4 regions of the Brevibacillus humidisoli genome follow, and region 1 is predicted to be linked to each of the others. Evidence: riboswitches for the same ligand, from Rfam matches in the RefSeq annotation. Region 1 holds a riboswitch; each other region holds the start of a gene.
What was found. A riboswitch is a leader RNA that binds a small molecule or an ion and turns the genes downstream of it on or off. The one in region 1 is predicted to bind thiamine pyrophosphate.
Positions count from the first base shown of each region.

Region 1 (4,211 bases):
GTTCAGCTGTTCCATCTGCATCCCGCCTTTTTACATGGTCATCGTTAGTTTGCGTCAAGGGGAATGCTTATAATTCTTGTGAGAAAGATCGGACTTTTTCCCCAGTTTGGAACGGGCCCCTAAGCGGGAATGGAACCAATGCAACCTGCCGACAAGGAGAGTCCGCCATGCCTTCTATCTTGGGATTGTTATCCTCCCTGCTTTTATTGCAAACCCAGCTTGTGACACCACCTGTCTCTGTTACTCAGCAAGAGGTGCCCGTCAACCAGACACAGGTTTTGCCGCAGGCGACCCATGCCAGCCAAACCGCCACTGCTGCCTCTGCCTCTGCTGATGAAGCAGTCAGCATAGCGGAGGAGTCATACGTCCCCAAGGTGCTCGCCTACTATGTAGAGTATTCGGAAAACGATCAACGATCGTACTCGTCCCTCTCTTCGTATTCTTCCTACATCAGCGATATCTCGGTTGCCATGTTTAACGCGACAGCCGAAGGAAGTCTGAACGGCCGGGTCCCTGCGGCCGCCCTGGAGTTGGCTCACAGCCATCAGATCAACGCCTATCTCTGTCTGACCAACCACGGTGAAAAGCTGTTTGACAAAAGAATCGCGCACGCCATCCTGACCAATCCGGAGGCACAATCCCGATTGATCGGAGCGCTGCTTGAGACAGTCAAAAAACACCGGTTTGCAGGGGTAAACCTCGATTTCGAAAACGTGCCCGCAAGCGATCGTGACGCCTATACGCAATTTGTGAAACAGCTGGCCGAGCGCCTTCACCAGCAGAAAAAGCAGTTGATCGTCTCCGTGCCCGCAAAAACAGCCGATCTGCCCAGCCACTCCTGGACGTACGGCTTTGACTATGCCGGTATTGGCCGGTACAGCGACTACGTCCAGGTGATGACCTACGACCAACACGGACCGTGGAGCGAAGCGGGACCAGTGGCCGCCTATCCATGGGTAGACCAGGTGGTTGGCTATACCGCCAGTCAGATCCCCGCTGAAAAAATCCTGCTCGGAATCCCCAGCTACGGCTATGAGTGGAGCCCCACCAGGGACCGAGCGGTTACATACACGGCGCTGCCAGACCTGATTAAGCGGACTGGGGCACAGTCAAACTGGGATGAAGGCTCGCAGTCCCCTTATCTAACCTATACAACAGGCGACGGCAGCCACATCGTATGGTATGAAGACGAACGGAGCATCGACGCCAAGCAGCAGCTTGCCAAGTCGAGTCAGTTGGCAGGTTACGGCGTATGGCGATTAGGTTTTGAGGACGCCTCGTTCTGGAATGCACTTCTGGAATAAACCTGCTCTCACTTTGGATGGGTAAAACTTCCTGTAGACCAGGACGTAAACCAACCCTTTGATCGGTTGTTTATGCGGAAAAACGCTCCGGCAGAAACGGACGAAGCGGATGCCGTTCCCCTCCGGTCACGTAATCGGCCATCCATTTCGCGGTTACCGGTGACAGCAGAATACCATTGCGGAAATGGCCGCTTGCCACTGCGATCCCCTCCCATCCGGGAAGCGGCCCTAACAAGGGAAGTCCGTCCGCGGTAGCGGGACGAAGCCCCGACCAGGCAGTCAGAAAGTCCGCCTGCTGCAGGTTTGGTACATACGGTAGCACCCCATTGAGCACTTTGGCCAGTCCCGCCAGTGTAACTCCTCGCCGGAAACCCGCTTCATCTTCCGTCGCACCGATGATGATCCTGCCGTCTTTTTTGGGAACAAGATATCCGCTGGCGCCAAAGATGACTCTCCGCAGTTGAACACTCTCGGATGAGACGGCAGCCACCTGGCCGCGCACCGGACGAATCGGCAGTTGCAATCCCAACCACTGGCCAATCACACTGGCCCAGGCGCCAGCGGCGATGATCGTCTCGGCAGCGTGACAAACTCCGGTCGTTGTCTCCATACCCAGCACACGCCCGCCACTGATCACCGGGGCTATCGCCACCGTCCCTGCCAGCATCCGCACGCCGCGCTTCCGACAGGCCGCCGCCAGCGCCTGCAGCAGCAGTTGGTTGCTTACATGACCTTCGTCCGGGGAAAAGATCGCCCCCCGCGCGTCTGAAGCAATCATTGGCTCCCATTGCCGCAGTTGCTGCTGATCCAGCCACTCTACACGACATCCCTCCGCTTTCTGCCAGTTATACCTCTCTCGAAACTGGTCCAGCTCTTGCTCATTCATCGCCACTCGCATAATCCCTTCCAATCCCAGCTGGGCATCGATACCAGTCAGCTCCCGCAGTTGATCCACCCATTGCGGATAGAGCGCCAATGAAGCAAGTCCCAGCTCCAGCAGCGGCCCCGGCTGATCAAATTCCTGCAGCGGCCCGAGAATACCTGCTGCCGCTGCGGATGCCTGGCCTCCCCAATCACCCTGTTCCACGATGGTCACAGTAAGCCCGCGACCTGCCAACTCGTACGCCAAACTTAATCCAATGATGCCGCCTCCGACTACCAGGCAATCGCTCGTCATCGCACTCCCCATGCTTCTTCTCCCCTGTCATTTCTCTTGATTTCCCCTTTTGACCTATCCGTCGATGCTTTCGATCCACTCGATCCACTCGCTCTCATCCCATCGCACGCAAAAAGCCCGCCTCTCCTGGAAAGGAAAGACGGGCCCGTTCATCGAATAAGCACGATGAAAACCACAAGGTCCAACGTCGCTTCCCTTCGCCAGTATGATCTGGATCAGGTCCAAAGGGTCGACAGATACACGCTGTCCTCTCAGCCCGCTTCACGGACTCCCCTAGTCGTTGTGCCGTTATTTGTTTTCATTCTGTTTCATGTATCAGTATAGCCCCCCGAGCAGGGAGGCGGCAAGTGAAGAATCATCAAGCTAATCTTCGTCCTTGACATCGTCACTCTCCGGAATCGGCTCAAACGCTTCTACCTGCTCAAACTCCCGCAGTTTGTCCAACTGCTCCAAGTGGTGCCGGAACTGTTCCGTATTAATCAAGTACTCCTCACCATTGTGGACCGCGCGGATGCGCCCCTCGATGATTTTCTCCAGAATGAACGATTCGGGCAGATCGAGATAAGCTGCAGTCTCCTTCACCGTCAGATACATACGCTTACTTCCCTCCATACAACCTGGCTTCCAGTACGCCCCGCTGTTGTTCAAACCCAGGTTTGCCAAGCAGTGCGAACATGTTTTGCTTGTACGCCTCCACTCCAGGCTGATCAAATGGATTAACCCCCAGCAGATAGCCGCTAATGCCGCAGGCCTTCTCGAAGAAATAAATAAGGCTGCCGACCGAGTACGCGGATATCTCCGGAATCTCGATCAACAGATTGGGCACTCCGCCATCAGTGTGAGCGAGCAGCGTCCCCTCCAAAGCCTTTTTGTTGACGAAGTCCATTCCTTTTCCAGCGAGGAAATTTAATCCGTCCAGATCGGCCTCCTCGTTGTTGATGATGATCTCCCTCGTCGGTTTAAGGACGTTAATCACCGTCTCAAACAAGTCTCGCCGGCCATCCTGAATATACTGTCCCAGTGAGTGCAGATCGGCCGAAAACTCGGCAGAAGCAGGAAAAATCCCTTTGCCGTCTTTTCCTTCCGACTCTCCAAACAACTGCTTCCACCACTCCGCGAAAAAGCGGAACTGTGGTTCGTAACTAACCAGCAGCTCGATCGTTTTTCCCTTCCGGTAGAGCGCATTGCGGATGGCGGCGTACCGATAGCAGGGATTGGCCGCCAAGTCGGGAGTGAGGTACTCCTCGTAAGCCGCCTGTGCCCCCTGCATCAAGCTGTCGATGTCGGCGCCACTCACCGCAATCGGCAAAAGGCCGACCGCCGTCAGCACCGAGTACCGTCCCCCCACATCGTCCGGTATCACAAAGGAAGTGTAGCCCTCCTCGTCAGCCAGCCTTTTCAGTGCGCCACGCGACTGGTCAGTCGTCGCATAGATCCGCTTCCGCGCCCCTTCACGACCGTACTTCTGCTCCATTACCTGGCGGATCAGACGGAAAGCCAATGCCGGTTCTGTCGTTGTGCCTGACTTGGAGATCACATTGACTGACAGATCCTTACTATCCAACAGCTCCATCAGATGAGATACGTAGGTAGGACTGATCGTATTGCCCAGAAAATAGATCTCCGGCGTAGAACGCTTTTCCTTGGGCAGAAGATTGTAAAAGGAATGACCGAGGAGATCGATCACTGCTTTTGCCCCTAAGTAGGAACCGCCAATCCCAATCACCAGC
Region 1 is NZ_CP087263.1:223,173-227,383, reverse strand. Features, by position in the region: gene LOK74_RS01150 (YugN family protein) at 1-15, opposite strand, end outside; gene LOK74_RS01145 (glycosyl hydrolase family 18 protein) at 168-1,304, shown strand; gene thiO (glycine oxidase ThiO) at 1,375-2,493, opposite strand; TPP riboswitch at 2,657-2,766, opposite strand; gene LOK74_RS01135 (excisionase family DNA-binding protein) at 2,845-3,075, opposite strand; gene LOK74_RS01130 (glucose-6-phosphate isomerase) at 3,080-4,211, opposite strand, start outside.

Region 2 (4,211 bases), 1.1 Mb from region 1:
GCAGCATGTCCGCTGCTTGGTCCGGCTGTTCGATAGCAAACTGATACCCTTTGGCAGTAGCGGCGACGAACTTTTTGACCAGTTCTTGTTGCTCGGCGATATGATGTTCGTTGGTGACGATCACCGGTGTGTAGTAGTCGAGCGCAGGGTCCAGGTCTTTGAGCATCAACAGATTGAGTTCCATGCCGCTTCGCTTCGCTTCGACACCGTCCCAGCCGTAGTAAATCCATTCAAAGTCGGCATCTCGCCCGATGGTAGAAAAGAAGTCGGCGACTCCAAGCGTGACGTTTTCTACTTTGGTAAAGTCGGCGCCTGCTTTTTCCATCACCGCTTGCAGTACGGCTTCCTCGACTGGCGAGCCCCAGCCGCCGTAGCGTTTTCCTTCGAAATCTTTGGGCGAGCTGATGTTAGCCTCCTTCAGTGAGGCAAAGGCAGAGGTGTTGTGCTGGATCACCGCTGCGATGGAAACGAGCGGGATATCAGTTGCCCGTGCCTGGGTGACTGCTTCTTGGTAACTGATGCCAAAATCTGCTTTTCCGGCGGCTACCAGTTGGTCGGCTGTGCTGCCTTCGCCCGGCTGTACGATTTCCACATCCAGCCCCTGCTCCTCGTAATAGCCGTTTTCTTTGGCTACGTAGAGACCGGTATGGTTGGTGTTGGGCAGCCAGTCCAGCATGACTGTCACTTTTTGCGGTTCTGCTGGAGCTTCTGTGGACGGAGTCCCCCCTTGGTTTGGTGTCGTCTCTTGTTTCGGTGCGGATTGCTCCGCGCCGCCACAGCCGGTCACCACCAGCGCTAACGAGAGTCCCAGTGCCAGCAGCGGTGCAAACAAATCTTTTCCATTCTTGTTCATCTTTTTGTCTCCTATCCTTTCGTCGTTTGCATGCAATCGTTGCATCATTCAGATGGTTCCTTCTGATCTTTCCTTGCTTCGCTTCGTTTCGGTCGGCGCTAGGGTGAAGGCTTCTGCCGATAATGCCAAGGCATCAACAAGCGGGCGGCTCCCTCGATCAGAGCAAAGATAGCCAGGCTGAGCAGGGTGATCACCACGATCGTCGCAAACACCCGGTCAGTCAGGAACGACTGTGACGAGCGGGTCATCAAGATGCCCAGTCCTTTGCTCGCTCCCAGCCACTCGCCGATCACGGCCCCCATCACACTGTAGGTACCGGCGATACGCATCCCGGAAAAGAAAAATGGCAGTGTCGCCGGCAGCTTCACCATGTGGAAGATTTGCCAGCGGCCTGCGCCCATCGACGCCATCAGCCGCAGGGTGTCGCGATCGACGAGCCGCAGCCCGTCTGCCACATTAATCGCCACTGGAAAAAAGCAGACTAGAGTGACGACGACCACCTTGGGCAGGATGCCATAGCCGAACCAGATAAAAAAGAGCGGTGCCACAGCGATAATCGGGACCGTCTGGGAGATGATCAGCAGCGGGTAGAACGCTTTGCGCAGCCACTCTGAGCTGTCGATGATCGCGGCAATCGCGACTCCGATCACGATCGCTATGGCCAATCCCAGCAGGGCTTCGTAGATGGTCTGTACGCTGTGCTGAGCGATCAGTGCTCGCGACTCCCAGAGCGACTGTACGATGTGCGACGGCTTGGGAAGAATCCACTTTTCAATCCGGGTGATGGCCACCAGCCATTCCCAGAGGATCAACAGTACCAGCATCACACCGCCAGGCAAGAAGATGGACACCCAACGGGTAAGCGGGGTATCGTCTATGAGGCTTCGCTTACCGGTATTTTTCCAGCTTTTCATCCATGCTGACTCCTTCGGGCCGGTAATGGATCTTCATGTGGGTCATCACTTCGGAAGCACCTGCGGCGATGCAGGCTTCCTGGGCCCGTTTGACGATCTCCAGCAGTTGGTCAAGCTCTCCTTCCATCACGGTCTCCATGGCGCCCACTTCGTATTTCACACCAGATCGCTGCACGACCTCGATCGCCTTGTCGACGACCGCATAGCTGCTGCCATCGGCCACCTTGGGAAGAACTTGAAAACCTACATTCACGATTGGCATCTGCGTGATCTCCTTTCTTTTGCCTACACGGCAATCTAGCTGCTGCGCCACCAAAGAGCAATGAAAAAAGCTGCCATTAGCGGGCAGCCTGTGGATTCGCACAATAACAACCTGGGTTGTTACAATGGTAAGCTTCATTCCCTCCGCTGGCATTACCCAGATCAGGTTTGACGGGTCGGTACCTGTCGGGTACCCTCTCAGCCAGGCTCACCCAGCTCCCCGAAACGAGTATGTGGTTGGTCTACTGACACTATACCAATGGTTGCGGCATTTGTAAATTGTATGAGTGCGAAGTCAAAACAAGTGGCCAGCGATGGTATCAAGCGCCTCCAATCCGGCCACATCCTGCTCCAGCATGGGAATCCTGACGATCCGGTAACGGCTGAATTGCTGTTCGATCTCGGTCAGGTACTTCCTCTCCTGCTCGCGCCGACGTCGGATAAACTCGCCGTCCGCCTCGTCGGGAATCACCCGGTTGACAACCAGGGTATCGACGGGTACCTGATACTTTTGCAAAACAGGCAATGCCCGTGTCGTCTCGGCAATCGGCAGCCGCTCCGGGGTGAGTACGAACGAAAAGGCGGTCAGCTTGGCATTGAGGATCACTTCTCGAGCGCGAGCGAACTTCAGCTTGCGGGCGGTCAGAATCTCATAGATCGGGTCTTCGGCAGGAGCCGCTTCCTCCAGCCAAGTCTCCCGCATGCTCATCACCTTCTGGCGGCGCGACAGCATACTGTCCACCCAGGCACCCATCAACTCCGGCAGCGACAACAACCTGAGCGTATGTCCTGTCGGGGCGGTGTCGAAGACGATCAAGTCAAAATCGGTCTCAATCCATTGGATGATCTCGACGATCCGGTCAAACAGAGCCGATTCGTCAGCACCGGGGGAGACATGGGCGATATCGATCTGCCGCTCGATTTCATTCATCATCTGCACGCTGACCACTTTTCGCAGGTTCTCCTTGACCGATGCGATGTAGCGGTGTGATTCGTGGTGTGGATCGATTTCCAGCGCCCATAGATTCTCTCTCAGCTGCGTCGGCTCCTGTCCGACCTGCCGCTCAAAGATGTCGCGCAGATTGTGGGCGGGGTCCGTGGAGACAAGCAAGGTTTTTTTTCCATGATCGGCGGCACGCAGGGCAAAAGCAGAAGAGGTGGTCGTCTTGCCCACCCCGCCCTTGCCGCCGAAGAACACAACTTTTCTCTGCAGGTAGTGTTTCACGGCCAATTCCCCTTTCCGGCATACCGTGCTGATCTGAGCGACGCAGGCGGATACGGATGCTTGATTCGCTGCCCCGTTGCGCTGTCCTCATTCAACAGCAGCGAATGTCATCAAGCGGTGAGCGCTCCATACCCATCCGCGTATGCCATTCGTGGAAACGTTCGTAGATGGCTGGATACAGCTCCAGCGTATAGTACGAGACCGGGTTGGGCAATCCGAGCATTTCGGAAAAGCAGAGCAAGAGGAACAGATCTTCTTCGTTGCGGATTTCCCGTCTGATCTCTCTGCGGTAGCGGACGTAAAAGAGCTCTTCGTAACCCTGCATCAGCGTCTTCCAACGTTCTCTGATCTCCATCGCTTCACTTCCTCTCTCGCTGCCTGGTTAGCATTTGCAAAACTTTGTCAGCAATCAGATCATACCGGGGGATCTCCCCGGCAGCGACTAGTTCGCCGTTGACAAAGATCGCTTTTGTATGAAATCCACGGCTGAAGTGCATCAGCATCTGCGACAGCGGCACTTTTTTTCTGCGCCACTGCCGCCACAAAACAACCACGAACAGAATGATGTTGCGTGGATCGATGACATCCAACTCCACTTGCTCCCCGAATTGTTCATCCAGTCGGCGGTAGAGGAGGCCCATCTCCTCCATGATCTGGCGGCGTTCGCGGAACAATCGCTCACCAGTCACTTCCGAGAGGTTGATTAGATCACCGGAGAGACGGCCGCAGCAGCCGCTGTTGGACATCTGCTGTTCCGCTTCCCGTACAAACAGCACATGCACCTTTTCCATCGCTACCATCTCCCAAAAGATAAGGAGCCGCATGGGCGGCTCCTTCCCGTATCTGGATCAGCCCGGAATGTCCTTGGAATAATCTTTTCCAGTGGCAAATACTCGGACGGCCTCGAGGACGATCCAGGCGGCGAAGACGAGGATGACGGCACCGAGGAAGAACAGCA
Region 2 is NZ_CP087263.1:4,054,564-4,058,774, reverse strand. Features, by position in the region: gene LOK74_RS19785 (ABC transporter substrate-binding protein) at 1-853, opposite strand, end outside; gene LOK74_RS19780 (ABC transporter permease) at 952-1,677, opposite strand; gene LOK74_RS19775 (thiamine-binding protein) at 1,742-2,029, opposite strand; TPP riboswitch at 2,150-2,261, opposite strand; gene LOK74_RS19770 (ArsA family ATPase) at 2,324-3,253, opposite strand; gene LOK74_RS19765 (cory-CC-star protein) at 3,345-3,578, opposite strand; gene LOK74_RS19760 (hypothetical protein) at 3,613-4,044, opposite strand; gene LOK74_RS19755 (carbon starvation CstA family protein) at 4,102-4,211, opposite strand, start outside.
Region 2: it holds a riboswitch for thiamine pyrophosphate, as region 1 does, so the genes downstream of both, LOK74_RS19775 (thiamine-binding protein) here and thiO (glycine oxidase ThiO) in region 1, are expected to answer to the same signal.

Region 3 (4,211 bases), 2.1 Mb from region 1:
GTCTCCTCTAGAGCCAATCGGTTGGTACTTACTTGAAAGTCAATGATTTGTACTGTGGAAAAAAAGCGTGGATCATCATTCTTTGCCATGCTCCACGCTTTTTTCCACCTTTCCAATGCTAGAAACGAGTACTGCCCTTATAACAATCCCGCTACCTGTCTTATCGATACAGTCGGCTGCCCAAGCGGCGGAACTCTTCTGCCTTCTCGGCCATGCCCGCTTCCACTTCCGCTGCCTCGGCAGCCGGATCTTGTAATGCCGCACGCTCGCGTATGTCATGGGTGATCCGCATGCTGCAGAACTTAGGCCCGCACATCGAGCAGAAATGAGCCGTTTTGGCCCCTTCTGCGGGCAGCGTTTGGTCGTGATACTGCATAGCCCGGTCCGGATCGAGGGAGAGATGAAACTGATCGCGCCAGCGGAATTCAAACCGTGCTTTGGAGAGAGCATCGTCACGCTGCTGCGCTCCAGGGTGTCCTTTGGCCAAGTCTGCGGCATGGGCGGCTATTTTGTAGGCAATCACTCCTTCGCGAACATCCTCTTTGTCAGGCAGGCCGAGGTGCTCTTTCGGAGTGACGTAGCAAAGCATGGCAGTCCCCATCCAGCCGATGATTGCCGCACCGATCGCAGACGTGATGTGATCGTAGCCAGGTGCGATATCGGTCGTCAATGGACCTAGCGTATAAAACGGCGCTTCCTGACAAATCTCCATCTGGCGATCCATGTTTTCTTGCAGTTTGTGCATCGGCACATGCCCCGGGCCTTCAATCATTACCTGGACATCGTGCTTCCAGGCGATCTTCGTCAACTCCCCGAGCGTCTCCAACTCTGCAAACTGGGCTGCATCATTGGCATCGGCGATCGAGCCGGGACGCAGTCCGTCACCGAGCGAGATGGAGACATCGTACGCGCTCAAGATTTCACAAATCTCTTCAAAGTGGGTATACAAAAAGTTTTCTCGATGATGCGCCAGACACCAGGCGGCCATGATCGATCCACCTCTAGAGACGATGCCGGTCACCCGCTCCACCGTAAGCGGGATGTAGCGAAGCAGTACACCAGCGTGAATGGTGACGTAATCGACCCCCTGTTCTGCCTGCTCAATCAGGGTGTCGCGGTACACCTCCCAGGTTAGCTCCTCCGCTTTTCCATTCACCTTCTCCAGGGCCTGATAGATCGGTACCGTACCGATCGGCACGGGTGAATTGCGGAGGATCCACTCTCGGGTTGTGTGGATGTTTTTGCCGGTGGACAGGTCCATCACTGTATCAGCTCCCCAGCGAATCGCCCAGGTCAGCTTCTCCACTTCCTCCTCAATCGAGGAAGTAACAGCGGAATTGCCGATGTTGGCGTTCACCTTGACTAGGAAATGGCGTCCGATGATCATCGGTTCGCTCTCCGGGTGATTGATGTTGCATGGGATGATCGCACGTCCCATGGCCACTTCCTCTCTGACGAACTCCGGCGACACGTTTTCACGGATTGCAACGAACTCCATCTCAGGTGTGATGATCCCCTGCCGTGCGTAATGAAGCTGGGTGACGATACGGCCCGATCTCGCTCGCAGCGGCTGCCTGCTTTCGGAAACCGGCAAGGACGCGACCGATGCATCGCTTACAGCATATCCGTTATCCTCTGGTTTTCTCTGCCGTCCAGGGTAGTTCTCCACATCCCCACGTTCCAGAATCCAACGATGCCGCAGGGAAGGCAGCCCTTGTTGAATATCTGTAGCCTGCATTGGATCGGTATAGGGACCACTGGTGTCATAGACACGAACAGGCAGATTCTCGCTGGCGCCAAAGCGATCGATGGTTGCCTCCTGAGCGATCTCCCGAAAGGGGACGCGGATATCTTCCCTTGATCCGGTTACATACACCTTGCGGCTGCCAGGAAGAGGTGCAAGCCCTGATACCTGTGGTTGCTGCGATTCTGCTTTGTTTGTCATACATGAGCCTCCTTTTTGCTACCGACCGGACGCTTTTTCCTCGCTGTACACAAAAAAGCCGGGCCCTTTTGTCACAGGACCCGACCGGCAGCTCACAAAAGAAGACGGAGCAACACTGTCTACGATGCAAGGCAAATCTACTTTCCTACGCTGGTATTACCCAGATCAGGTCCAAAGGGTCCGCGGACTTCATCGCGTCCGACATCTCAGCCCAAGCTCAGGTGGGCTCCCCCAGTAGCAGTATATGATTTTTTGGATATCATTACCGTATCCTATCCGTGCTAAAAAGGCAATATGTTTTTTTTTAGCGGTGGAGTCGGGTGATGACCGCTTCGCCGCTCCCGGACACACGCAGGTCGACATACCAGCCTTGCTCCACGCTTTGTTCGATCTCTCTGCCGGTATTCTCCGGTACGTAATACCGTTCAAACCCATATACGATCCGCAGTTCCTCCCCCATATAACCATCGTAGTAAGGAACTCGGCCGGACAGCATGATCTGACCAGGCGCCAGCTGCGGTTTATGCCGGTATACGCCTACCGCTTCATGCCACACATTCCCCTTTTGCTCCAGTACGACGTAAACATCTGTGTCATACAGGGGCTCTTCTAGATCATGCTGTACCGACTGCAAGTCGATCCGGCTGATCTCGAATCCGAGCCGGACGTAATCACCGTAGAACAAATCACGCGGATCGACCGGGGCAGTCTTGAGCGTGACTGGGTGGCCACTCGTCGAGATCCAATAGTATTTGCCGACAACGCTGAGCAGCATCAGCACCTGCAGCAGCACCAACAATACGAACCGTTTGCTCATCGCGGATCCCTCCTCGCCTGCTTCACCCATCTCCTGCGCTGACGTTCCAGAGCGAAGCTAAGGGCCAACAAAAACGCGCCGCCGATGAGAAAGAAGAGCGATTTGTCCATAAAGTCCCACGCGAAGTTCACGTATGCCACAAAGCTGGTCACGCCAAACATCACTGCTCCCGCGTTGATTCGCTGTACGTCATGTCTTTTTTCACCGCCGAGGACCATCGCGATGGACAAGCCATACAAGGCGAGGATCATCGCCACATCCAGTCCCAGCATTGGCTCCGGATCGGTCGATCCTGCAGAAGAGCCAAACAAGAGATAGTAGATTGGCAGCGGCAGGTGGGGCAGCATATCGGCCGCTCGATCAAGCGTCCGCTGCCTCATCGATAGGAAGAGATAACCGAGGACAGCCAACAGGATGACTGTACTTCCCACTGTGTCTGCCAGGTTGATCTGCAGTAAAGATCCGCTTCCGAAGATGACTATGACCGCAAACAGTGTCATCCCGATATACCCAACAACTCGAAACAACGATGGAAAAGGCGCCATCCGCTCTGGAATCAGGACGGCTGCAAACAGATAGACAAGGATCGGCAATTGCACCAGCAATCCATTTCCATATTCGGCCACGTCGAGCACTGCCGTACCCAACAAGATGACGGAAGTTGCCGAGCTCAGCCAGACCGAGCGCAGCTTCCACAGCAGCGGGAACAGTCCACCCCCGTACAACACGTATAAGATGAGCCCAGAGATCCCTTCCCTGCTGTCTGTCGTCAGTCCGTAGAACGAAGCTGCCGTCAGGATCAACAGCGAAATCAAGGATAGGGTTTGCGAGCGGTAGTGCCAAGCCAAGGTAATCGCCCCGATAAACCAGAGATAAAACGGAGTGAGCGGATGGCCCGAGAGATGGTACATTTGACCAATCAGAAAAAATCCCGCACCGTAGATGCCGACTCCGATCACGATAAAGGCCGTCCCCAGCCTCTCACTGCCTCTCCGATGCAAGAAATCACCCAAGAGGTAGACGGCAACCAAAGAAAGCAGGATGAGCAGCAATCGAGTTAGATGAGTCATCCCATCCCAATTGGACGCAATAAACGTCAACACGCCCAGCCCTAGCAGAATACCCCCCATAATCGACAGCGTACCCGCCCGGTCTCGGGCAGGGTAGCGCACGGCGATTTGCTCGTACTGCTCATCGCTAATAATTCCTTCCCGTTTCCACTGCTCTGCTTCCTGCAGAATCACCTTCCGTTTGCTCATCGACACTCCCCCTCTGCTTTTTGCAGCATGATGCTATGTTTACTCATCGACACTCCCCTCCCGCTCCCTTTCGCTTCGTAAACCTCCGGTCAATTCGGCCAATCTCTTCTCCGCCTCCGCTGGATCCAAGCTGTAGTAGTGGAGATAGCGTTCCTCGTCGATGATCCGGTAGTGACCGGTAAATACGTGT
Region 3 is NZ_CP087263.1:2,299,945-2,304,155, forward strand. Features, by position in the region: gene thiC (phosphomethylpyrimidine synthase ThiC) at 161-1,945, opposite strand; TPP riboswitch at 2,071-2,188, opposite strand; gene LOK74_RS11425 (GDYXXLXY domain-containing protein) at 2,250-2,762, opposite strand; gene LOK74_RS11430 (DUF2157 domain-containing protein) at 2,759-4,021, opposite strand; gene LOK74_RS11435 (helix-turn-helix transcriptional regulator) at 4,061-4,211, opposite strand, start outside.
Region 3: it holds a riboswitch for thiamine pyrophosphate, as region 1 does, so the genes downstream of both, thiC (phosphomethylpyrimidine synthase ThiC) here and thiO (glycine oxidase ThiO) in region 1, are expected to answer to the same signal.

Region 4 (4,211 bases), 1.3 Mb from region 1:
CCTGCTTCCACAGCCAGTTTCATCGCTTCCGCCATCAGCACCGGATCGTCTGCCAACGCTACTGCCGTATTTAGCAGCACGCCATCGGCACCTAACTCCATCGCTTTAGCTGCATCGGCAGGCGAACCAATACCAGCGTCGATGATCACGGGAACTTTCGCTTCCTCAATGATGAAGCGTAGGTTGTTTTCATTGATGATGCCTTGCCCAGAGCCAATCGGGGAGGCGCCAGGCATTACAGCGTGCACTCCTACTTCCTGCAGACGTTTGGCCAGAATGGGATCATCATTTGTGTAGGTTAAAACGACAAAACCTTCTTCCACCAAAATACGCGACGCTTCCAGTGTGCCGAACGGGTCCGGCAGCAGAGTACGGGAATCGCCCAAGACCTCTACCTTGATCATGTCGCAAAGACCGGATGCTTTGGACAGACGGGCAATCCGCACCGCTTCTTCCACCGTGTAGGCCCCGGCTGTATTGGGCAGCAGCGCATATTTCTTCAAGTCCAATTGTTCCAAAAAGTTAGGCTGATCTGCGTTGTTCAGATTCAGCCGACGTACGGCGAAGGTAAGAATCTCCGCTTCTGACGCATCAACTGCCTTGCTCTGAGTCTCCAAATCGGAAAACTTCCCCGTCCCCAACAGCAGCCGGGAACGAAATGAATACGGTCCGATTTTTAACATACTGTCATCCCCCTCCGACGAAATGTACGATTTCGATATTATCGCCGTCCTTAATCGGCGTCTGTTCATAGGCGGAGCGATCCACGATTTGACCGTTCCGTTCCACAACCAGGATCTTCTGCTCTAGGCTGTAATGAGCAAGCAGACCACTGACGGTGGTGATCTTCTCCAGTTGGACGATTTCACCATTTAGCCTGATGTGCATCGACTCTCCTCCTCCCTCTAGCGTCTCCGGCTTCCTCCGCTCGTGCTCATGTGAGCGGACTGTCCAACGCCTGGCGGTATGTACGGGCCGCCGCTTCCGGATCGTCAGCCGTGGTGATTCCGGATAGTACGGCTATCCCGCCACACCCAGCCGCCAGCAACTCAGGTACATGTTTTGGTGTAATCCCGCCAATCGCAATCAGCGGAATCTGCAGTCTCGCGGCGATCTGCCGAAGCTCCTCCGTACCACGAGGTGCCAGGCCAGGCTTTGATCCACTTTCATACACGTGTCCATACAGGACGTACGATACACCCCCCCGCTCCGCCTGTTCTGCCTCAGACAGCGAATGAACCGATTGGCCGAGCAGACAATCGGCGGGAAGAAGCGGTCGGGCCAACTGAGGCGGCAGACTATGATAGGCGAGATGCGCCCCCCCGCAGGATGACGCCATGGCAACGTCTATCCGGTCGTTGACGATCAACTGCTCCCGTCGAAATACCCGACTGAGCTGCTCTACCCATTCCAGAAGTTCACGCGCCGTACGGTGTTTTTCCCGTATGTGCAAGTAGTCAACTCCTCCTCTGGCGGCTGCCTCTGCCACCCGCAGTGTTTCCTCCAGTGTTTGCTGCCCGCTGGTTATCAAATGAAGTGATCGTTCCATCGCTCCCCCCTCACCGAGAAATCAAAAAAGCCTCGTTTGCGAACCTGGCACACAGGCCGATTCGTCAAAAGAGGCTTTCTCCCTAAAACAGCAACTAGCACTCCGCCCATCCGGCATTGCCATCCATTGCGGATGGTGCTTGCAACAGCAAAAAACCATCCGCCAATCGGATGGTTGCACGTTGACAGCGCAAGTTGACACGAGATCAGAATAGGCAAACAGTCTGATCTGCCGCTTCAACTCCTAAGCAGTCGCAATCGTACCTCTTCCTCCGCTGGCATGACCCAGGTCAGGTTCCACGGTTAGTAACGCCGGTGTTACACTCTCAGCCGACCTTGCTCGGCTCCCGTTTGGTAGATCTATGAAATTTTCTTTTCGCTTACTACATTACCATGCAGCCGCCGGGATGTAAATACTTGCGCTATACCTCCACGGGAGTCAAGACGCGTAGACATTCTTCCAGCAACTCTCTGGAACCCGCGGGTTGATCTGTATTCTGCTGCATCTGTCGGTAGATGGCGTCCACGTGTTTCTGCAGGAAGTACATCTGCGGCATCGTCAACTGGATGGAGACTCGTGCCGGAGGTGCCTTTAGTTCCTGCAGGCCGCTGACAACGGGCAGAAGCGATCCGGCAATCGATTCAACCAGCCACTCCAAATCCTCGTTTTCCTTCCACTGGTCGTAGCACGAATCGAACAGTCGACAAAGGATCAGAAAGGCTTGTGTTGACATCACAATCTGCTTTGGCTGCTGTGGGTGTTGTGACAACGGCAGCTCCTCCATTTCCGGATGTGTCCCCGCCAGTATAGCACGATTGCGCAAAAAGCGGAATGCCTCATGTCGTCGGAACGGTTGTCAACGCGGTTCTATTTGTTTCTTATTTGCCAAAATGCTCCCCGTTGCCATTGCGGATGTTCCGGTTTTGATCGTTCTTGTCGAGGGTTTTCCCGCGATGTTTCCCCAAATCCTTGCTGTTGTTTTTTTGCTGGACACTCCGTTCACCTCCTGTTTTTTTGTAGCGTTGCCGGGGCTTGCAAGGAGTATGCAGCAGATCGAGGTCACAGCATGTGACAAGGAAAAAGGTAACCCGCCGCAAGGGATCGATTACCGTGAACGATGCACCGCCCAGGCAAAGACTGTGCGCCAAACCAACAGGAAGATGGCAATGGTAACCATGGTGATCACCATAAACGGCCAATCGGGGATATGCAGCAGCAGAATCGAACGCAGAGCCAATCCGGCAATACCGGCAAACAGCCAGACCATCAGCGTTTTTTTAGCTGCGATCGCTACCGATTGGTAGGCTGCCGGCTGAAACACCTTCAACAGCCAGCCGACAAACAGCCAGGATAGAAAGAAGGGTGCGGCTGTCTCCACGATGCCGAGCAGGGTGATCTGATGAGCGTGTGAAGCTTTGCCGATGTAGGCAAATAGCAGAAAGGCTAGCAAATCGCCCAGAATGACAACGATTGTTTTTCCCATCCATGTCCCTCCACATTAGAGCGTATTCGCAGCCGCATTTACAGGCGGATGCTTTCTCATTTGGTGTGTTGACGTTTCGTTATCTACTTCTGAGTGCTCCGCCCCAAATCCTCCCCGAGGGATGCTTGTTCACGAATCCTCTACATTTACCCTTGACTTGATACTCCGTTCATTATTAGATAGAGTCAACTTCGTTGATCCGACCCTGATAATAACCTTGGTAAAGAAATGAGGAGATCATCATGTTAACCATCCAACCCGTCACGCTGATAGGGAGTCATGTCCGATTGGAACCACTTGGTCTGCATCATGCTGATGATTTGTTGGAGGCCGCTTTGGATGAGCGGATCTGGACTTACATGTCAACCCGCATAGAGTCACGGAGCGATCTGGACCGATACCTATCCGCCGCACTTGCGGCAGTGGAAAAAGGAACGGAATTGCCGTTTGCGATAATCGATTTGCAATCGGGTAAAGCCATCGGCAGCACACGCTTTGGCAATATCGCTCACAAGGATAGAGGCCTTGAGATCGGCTGGACCTGGCTTACTCCCGCTTATTGGAAAACCTCGATCAATACCGAATGCAAGTGGCTGCTGCTGCGGCATTGTTTTGAAGAATTAGGCTGTGTCCGGGTGTCGCTGAAGACTGATGCCCGCAATCTGAACTCGCAGCGGGCCATCGCTCGGATCGGTGGTGTCCGGGAAGGTGTTCTGCGCAAGCACATCATTCTGCCCGACGGATACGTGAGAGATACGGTATACTTTAGTGTCATTGACACGGAGTGGCCTGAGGTTGACCGCAAACTGCGTGACATGTTGGCCAGATAAGCAGAGCCGCATACTGCTGCCTTAGCGCAAGCAACGGATCTTGCATGCTATCATAACCACCGTTCCAAAACCGGTTTGGCAACGCCGGTTTTTTTTCTTACTCCGCTTACCCAGCCACCCGCGCCAGCAGCTTCCGAACAGACCTGCGCTTCCTTCCCCACGTTGCCAACAACCGATAAAAGACGTATCCCATGGCGGTTCCTATGGTGTTGAAGATCACATCATCTACATCTGCACTCCTGCTAAACGTAAACAGGTACTGAGACAGTTCGATCCCTAGTGAACAGAGAAAGCCATCTGCCGTTACACGCAGGAAAGTCCGTCTGTCCGGCAAAAGCAGCGGTATCAA
Region 4 is NZ_CP087263.1:1,493,593-1,497,803, reverse strand. Features, by position in the region: gene LOK74_RS07455 (thiazole synthase) at 1-683, opposite strand, end outside; gene thiS (sulfur carrier protein ThiS) at 688-888, opposite strand; gene thiE (thiamine phosphate synthase) at 935-1,549, opposite strand; TPP riboswitch at 1,799-1,909, opposite strand; gene LOK74_RS07440 (hypothetical protein) at 1,971-2,318, opposite strand; gene LOK74_RS07435 (DUF3054 domain-containing protein) at 2,655-3,032, opposite strand; gene LOK74_RS07430 (GNAT family N-acetyltransferase) at 3,275-3,862, shown strand; gene LOK74_RS07425 (VanZ family protein) at 3,969-4,211, opposite strand, start outside.
Region 4: it holds a riboswitch for thiamine pyrophosphate, as region 1 does, so the genes downstream of both, thiE (thiamine phosphate synthase) here and thiO (glycine oxidase ThiO) in region 1, are expected to answer to the same signal.